2 regions of the Sphingobium sp. 22B genome follow, and region 1 is predicted to be linked to the other one. Evidence: riboswitches for the same ligand, from Rfam matches in the RefSeq annotation. Region 1 holds a riboswitch; the other holds the start of a gene.
What was found. Region 1 has a riboswitch for cobalamin ahead of A0J57_RS03670 (DUF1636 domain-containing protein). Riboswitches for the same ligand answer to the same signal wherever they lie in the genome.
Positions count from the first base shown of each region.

Region 2: another riboswitch for cobalamin. It lies ahead of A0J57_RS21805 (TonB-dependent siderophore receptor); the one in region 1 lies ahead of A0J57_RS03670 (DUF1636 domain-containing protein).

Region 1 covers NZ_LTAB01000002.1:152,539-156,010, forward strand. The annotation lists gene A0J57_RS03660 (histidine phosphatase family protein) at 1-225, opposite strand, end outside; gene cobT (nicotinate-nucleotide--dimethylbenzimidazole phosphoribosyltransferase) at 222-1,238, opposite strand; gene A0J57_RS03670 (DUF1636 domain-containing protein) at 1,235-1,642, opposite strand; cobalamin riboswitch at 1,834-2,024, opposite strand; gene A0J57_RS03675 (MgtC/SapB family protein) at 2,364-2,870, shown strand; gene A0J57_RS03680 (sterol desaturase family protein) at 3,191-3,472, shown strand, end outside.
Region 2 covers NZ_LTAB01000035.1:12,230-15,701, forward strand. The annotation lists gene A0J57_RS21800 (ABC transporter substrate-binding protein) at 1-330, shown strand, start outside; gene A0J57_RS21805 (TonB-dependent siderophore receptor) at 338-2,152, opposite strand; cobalamin riboswitch at 2,322-2,537, opposite strand; gene A0J57_RS21810 (threonine/serine dehydratase) at 2,623-3,472, shown strand, end outside.

The sequences.
Region 1 (3,472 bases):
CCGGTCGACGTCAAGTTCGATACCCCGCTCCGCCGCGATCGCCGCGCCCGGCGCCCGCGTCCTGGCGAGGTCGGATGTCACCACCCGCGCGAAATCCAGATGCCGCGCCCGCTCGATGCAGAGGGCGATCCCCTCCGCTTCTGGCGGGGCGTCCAGATGGCCGAGCAACCGTCCGGCAAGCTGCGGCGCGCCATGGCGCATCAGGTGGAGGGGAAAGGCGTTCATAGCGCACCTGCCACCGCCGCTTCGGCAAAGGTCGCCATGCCGCCATGCGCTGCCAGAGCGGAACGCACGATCTGCGCCGCGACCGCCGCGCCGCTTCCTTCGCCCAGCCGCATGTCGAGCCGCAGCAACGGCTCCAGCGCCAGAGCGGCCAGCAGGCGTTCATGCCCCGCCTCCGCCGACATATGGGCGGCCATGCAGTGCCCGACGATCGCCGGATTGTCCTTCGCCAGCGGCGCGACCGCCGCGCAGCCGATGAACCCGTCCAGCATCACCGGCACGCGCAGCATCCGCGCCGCCAGCACCGCACCGGCCAGCGCCGCGATCTCTCGCCCGCCCAGCCGGCGCAACGTGTCGAAGGCATCGGCGCAATGCGCCCCGTGCAGGGCGAGCGCCCGCGCCACAGCTTCGGCCTTGCGCGCCAGCCCGTCGCCATCCACGCCTGTCCCGCGTCCCACCCAATGGGCCGCAGCACCCCCAAAGGCCTGCGCGCAGAGCGCCGCCGCCGGCGTGCTGTTGGCAATGCCCATCTCGCCCAGCAGCAGCAGGTCCAGTCCCGGTTCCACCGCCGCCGCCCCCGCATTGATCGCGCTCAGGCAATCCGCCTCGCTCATGGCCGCCGCGACGCAGATGTCCTCCGTCGGCCTTTCCAGATCGAGCGCGACGACGGCCAGCTCCGCCCCGCAGGCTTGGGCCAGCGCATTGATCGCCGCGCCGCCATGACGGAAATTCGCCACCATCTGGGCGGTGACCTCGGCCGGGAAGGCGCTGACCCCGCGGGCGGCCACGCCATGATTGCCCGCGAAGATCGCGGCGCGGATGCGCTCCGCCCGGGGGCGTTCCCGCCCCTGCCAACCCGCCATGAAAAGCGCGATCTCCTCCAGCCGCCCAAGCGAACCGGCCGGCTTCGTCAGCACCCGCTGCCGCGCCGTCGCGGCTTCGGTGGCGCCTGCATCCGGGGCGGGAAGGTCGGCCAGCGCGGCGGCAAAGGCCGCGCGGTCGTTGAACCGAATCATGAACAGACGAAGCCTTCGGGCGGCGTGCGGACGATGAAATGCCCCTTCACCCCCTGGGGCCAGTCCGCATAGCGCACCACGCCCTCGTCACTTTGGGCATGGCGCAGGGCATAATCCAGGATCGCGCGCGCGGCTTCCTCATCCGGCGTGAAGTCGCCCAGCACATAGCCGATCTTGCCCGTTCCGCGCACATGTACCGTGCAATGGCGCTGACAGGCGAAGAGGCAGGGCATGTCCTGAACAGCGACGGACGCATAAGCGGGATCGCCATCGCGTACCCTGTGCAGCGCCTCTGCCAGCAAGGCGCCGCCGCGCCGTCCGGCAGCATCCTCCCGCTGTCCCGCCGAAAGGCGGCAGGTCGAACAGACGACGACCGAAGCCCCCGGCCCCACGGCCCGCAGCATCAGCGATCGCTCCGCAAATCAGTCATTCCACATCCTCCCGCCCGACGGCATGTGCCCCGACGGGAACCGGGCAAGGGAGGACGGTCCGGCACCAGGCAGGCGACAGGCCTTCCCCCGCACGGTCCAACCGGCAAGGCGATGGCTGTCGTTCAGCGAGGGAACCCCCGTTCGGCCGGCACACCCTGTCCGGTCGAAGAACGACGGCGTCAGGCAGGTCTCCTGGCTCGCGGGTCGATGCTTTCCGGCCGCCTTCTCGGACCTTCATGGCCCAATGGCGCGATGGCCGGATGGCTCGCCGCTTACAGTTGCAGGGGCAGCGCGGGCGTTCCACCCGACTTCCCTTTTCATCCCCATGCGGGGAACCTGTCGCACCAGCGCTGATAAAGCCGCCTTCGTCCAATCGCAAGGGTGGAAAAACAAAGCCGGCCCAGCCCGCTCCAATGGCGCGACTTGTCCTCGTCCGGGCAATGGCAAAGCTTCTCTTCACCTGCGTGAACTGCTATTATCGGGCGATAGGGAGAGGGCCATGGCGATTCTGACGCGATGGATGGACTGGTTCTGCCGACTGTTCGCATGCACGGCTGAAAACGACATGCGGGTCAACGACCTGATCGCGCACCTCCGTTCCGACATCAACGAACGCTGAGCGGCAGGCGCGAAGCCGCTTTCCCATTCGGCCGCATTCACGGGAACGGGCGCGCCTCTCGCGGGTATTATGGCTATGTTGGCCAACGACCTCGGCACCACGCTCGTCCGCCTCTTTCTCGCGACCCTGCTGGGGCTCGCCCTGGGGTTCGAGCGCGAACGCAACGGCCATGATGCGGGCCTGCGCACCCACGGGCTGGTATCGCTGAGTTCGGCCATGCTGACCCTGTCCGCCCTGGAACTGGCGGAGGTCCACAAGGACAGCGACCCGATCCGCGTCGTTCAGGGCCTTGCCCAGGCCATCGGCTTTATCGCGGGCGGCCTGATCTTCGTGCGCGGCGGAGATGTGCGCAACATGACCACGGCGGCAAGCCTGTGGATGGCCGCTGCCGTCGGGATCACGGCGGGCGCCGGCCAATATGTCCTCGTGCTGGCAGGGTCGCTGATCGCGCTGCTGCTGCTTTCCCTGCTCCTCATATTCGAAAAGCATATCGGTCCGCCCGAGAGCGGATCGGACGATCCGGACGCCGATTCCATGACCATGCCCAACCGGCGCGGGTCCGCCCCGGAGCGCGAAAACTGAAAGCCGGCAAGATGCGTTGAAACGAGCGGCCGGAAATCGCCCGCCCACGGTCCGTCGCCCCTTCGCCCTACCGGATCGTCATTCCCGAAACCGCGCCGTCATCTGTGCGGGTCGGAATAGCCGGCGCATGATCCATCGCCGCCGGGTCGGAAGGGCATAGGCAGCATCTATGGGGCATATACCTTAATCGCATCTGGCGCGTTGGGCGCGTCTTCCCGATGCTGAAACGACATGAAGTTCAATGAACTGCGAACATCATTTTCGTCGCCTGGCGAGGCGGACACGCCCGCAGGGACGAGGCAGCATCTCGAGGTCAGCATATGGACGGCGTTCGCGTAGGCAAGAGAGTGATAGGCGCACAGGCGCCCGTCATCATCGGGTGGGAAAATATAGGCCGGGTGGAAGGCGGACCGCTCAAGCAGTTCATCTTCACCTGGTTCCAGCCCACGGCGCTGTTCGCGCTCATCGCCTTCTGGTACTATGCGCCCAATTCCATCGCCAAGGCGTCCACCGCCATCGGGATCGGCATCGGTTTCAGGGTGCTGCTGCTGGCGCTCGAATGGGTCAGCCCGCGCTATGAGAGCTGGCGCCTGACGTGGAAG
Region 2 (3,472 bases), on a different contig from region 1:
CAGCGGGTGGGCCTGATCAATCTGGCCCGCAGGCTGGGCAAGCCGGCGCTGTCGCAACTGTCGCTGGAGGAGATGATCGCCGCCCGTCCGGACTGGCTGATCGTGGAGACCGGCAGCGAGAAGGTGGTCGATCAGGGGACGGAAATGCTGCACCACCCCATACTGCGCGCCATCCCGCGCATCCGCGTGCCGCAGGCGTGGACGGTGTGCGGCGGCCCCGCCTATGTCGAGGCGGCGCGGGGCATCGCAGCGCAGCTTGACGGCGCTGCGCGCAAGGGCACGGCGCAGCGCAAGGGCGCGGCGCGGGTGAACGCCGCGCCGCGCCACTAGGCTATTTTCAGAAGCGCGCACGCACGCCGCCGAAGGCCGACCGGCCGTAGGTGCCATAGCCATGGACCGTGGCGTATTTCTCATCGGTCAGATTGTCGATGCGGCCGTAGATCTCCAGATTTTCCCGGATCGGGAAGGATGCCCGCACGTCCGTCACGGCATAGCCGTCCAGCCGGATCGCGTTGGTCGCATCGTTGAAGCTGTCGCCCACCATCGTTACGGTCGCGCCGGTCGACAGGCCGAAGGGCCAGACATAGTCCGCCGAAACGCTGACCGCATCGGCGGCGCGGCGCGGGAGCCGGGCGTCGGTATTGCGGTCGCGCGCATCGACATAGCTGTAGGCGGCGGTGACGGTCAGCGCATCGACAGGCTTCAGGGCCAGCATCGCCTCCACCCCCTTGGCGCGGGTGCGGTCGAGATTATTGTAACCGCCGTAAAGACCGATCGAATAATCATAGTTGATCTGGTCTTTGGTGTCGCGGCGGAAAGCCGTGACGGAGAGGATCGCCCGGTCGCCGTCCAGCCTTTGGTCGAAGCCGATGTCGTAGCTTTTCGACCGCTCCGGGCGCAGGCCCGCATTGCCGACGTCGGCGCCGTAAAGCTGGTAGAGCGAGGGGGCCTTGAACCCCTCCCCATAGCTCATGCGGATATTGGTCGCGCCGGCGTTGGGCGTGTAGTTCGCATTGGCGCCGAAGGTGGTCGCGCCGCCGAACTGGCTGTGATCGTCATGCCGCGCGCCGGCGGTCAGCGACAGGCCGGCGACCGGCTTCACGATGGCCAGCGCATAGACGCTGTCCATATCGGCCCGGTGGCTTTCGGTCGAGCCGAAGCCGGAGAAGTCGTAGTCGGGCCGTTCATGTTCATAGCCGAAGACCAGCTTGGCCTGATCGACCGGCTGATAAACACCCTCATATTCGAAGCGCAGATTGGTGCCCGAATAGCCATAAGGGCCGAATGCGGATGTATAGTCGCGGTCCATGCGGAACCAGGTCACGGCCGCCCGGTTGGTGAGCCTGCCGTCGAACAGCGACAGGTTCAGACCGGCATAGCCGACATATTGATCGGATTTCGAGCTGTCGGCGGTGCTGTCCACCACGCCGTTGTCGGTATCCAGATCGGCATGGATATAATAGCCGCGCAGGTCGAGGCTGAGCGTATCGGTAAAGGCCAGCTTGAGCTTGGCATTGGCGGCGATATTCTCATACCCGTCCTTTTCCGTGCCGCTGGCGGCGGAGGAAATGCCGTCGGTGTTGAAATAGGCGATGCCGAGGCCGCCCGAAGCGATGCCGCTGCCGCCCGAAACATCCGCCTTGGCGTTCAGCGTATTGCTGTAACCGTAATCGACCGAGGCATTGCCCGCGAAACCGGCGGCAGGCGTGCCGGTCATGATGTTGACGACGCCGCCTATGGCCTGGCTGCCATAGGCGATGGAGTTGGACCCCCTCAAAATTTCGATTCGCCGGATATTGCCGGTCAGCAGATTGCCGAAGTCGTACATGTCACCGATGCCGCTGGTGTCGTTGACCTTGACCCCGTCGATCAGCACCAGCGTCTGCGTCGTTTCCGCCCCGCGCAACGAAACCCCGGTCACGCCGCCAAGGCTGCCGCTGCGGTTGAAGCGCACCCCCGGCGTGGTGGCCAGCAGGTCGACGACGCTGACGCTCTGGCGGGTGCGGATGGTGTCGGCGTCGATGACGGTGACTGCCTGGCCGACCTCGTCGCGCGGCTGTTCGATGCCCAGCGCGGTGACGATGATCTCATCCTCCGCCAGGGCGGGAGCCGCCGCGAGCAAGGCGGCGATGGAAATGGAAATCCTCAACATGTCTATATTCCCCCTGAGCGCCGGTGCAACATGGCTCAGGGCGTCCGCTCGCGCGGCCGGACGGGGGAAATGGCCGGCGCTCGCGCCCTCCCCCCGCACCGATGCGGCCCTGCGCCGCTTCGTCGCTCAGACGGAGAACACCGTGCCATGGCCATACCCTGGACCAAGGCAAGAGCGACCATGCGCCGGCAGGTCTCCTGGCTCGCGGGTCAATGCGGCGATGCACGCCTTCCCGGACTTGCGTCCAGTGGCCGGCCCCTGGGCCGAAGTGCATCGCGCTCACCGCTTACAGTTGCAGGGACAGCCGCGGAATAGGACGGTTTCCCGTCCGCACCGCATTCCCGTTTTCAGCCCCCTTCGGGGCACCGGCGCGATCTTCTTTTTGCGCGCGAAGGCATTGCCCCGCCCGCGTCCCGCGCCATAAGGGAAAGCGGCGGCCATGCCAAGAGGCAGCCATGGAAGGAGATTACATGCCGTTCGCCATCAGCCCCGCCGATGTCGAGGATGCGGCGCGGGTCATCGCCCCTGCCGCCATCCGCACGCCGCTGCTGGAAAATGCGGCGCTCAACGCCCGCTGCGGCCGGTGCGTGCTGGTGAAGTTCGAAGGCGCGCAGCACAGCGGATCGTTCAAGTTCCGCGGCGCCTACAACCGGCTGGCCCGCCTGGACGCGGCGGAGCGGAAGGCGGGGGTCGTCGCCTGGTCTTCGGGCAATCATGCGCAGGGCGTTGCCCTTGCGGCGCGGTTGCTGGGCATGGCGGCGACGATCGTGATGCCGGCCGACGCGCCCGCGATCAAGACGGCGAATACGCGGGCGCTGGGCGCCGATGTCGTGCTCTATGACCGCTTCACCCAAAGCCGGGAGGAAATCGCCACGAGGCTGGCGAACGAACGGGGCGCGGTGCTGGTGCCGTCCTTCGACGATCCCTTCATCATGGCCGGCCAGGGCACGATCGGGCTGGAGATCATGGAACAGGCCGCCGAAGCAGGGGCGGAGATCGGCCAGATCCTCGTCAATTGCGGCGGCGGCGGCATGGTGTCGGGAATTGCGACCGCCGTGAAGGCGCGCCAGCCCGGCGTCGCGATCCTGGCGGTGGAGCCGGAAGCGTTCGACGACACGGCGCGCTCGCTGGCGAGCGGCGTGCGGGAAAGCGTATCGCCCGATGCGCGGTCGATCTGCGACGCCCTGCTGTCTCCCGCGCCGGGGGCGCTGACCTTTCCCATCAACCGGGCCTATCTGTCGGGCGGCCTTGCGGTGAGCGACGATCAGGTGCGCGACGCGATGCGCTTTGCCTTTTCGGCGCTCAAGCTGGTGGTGGAGC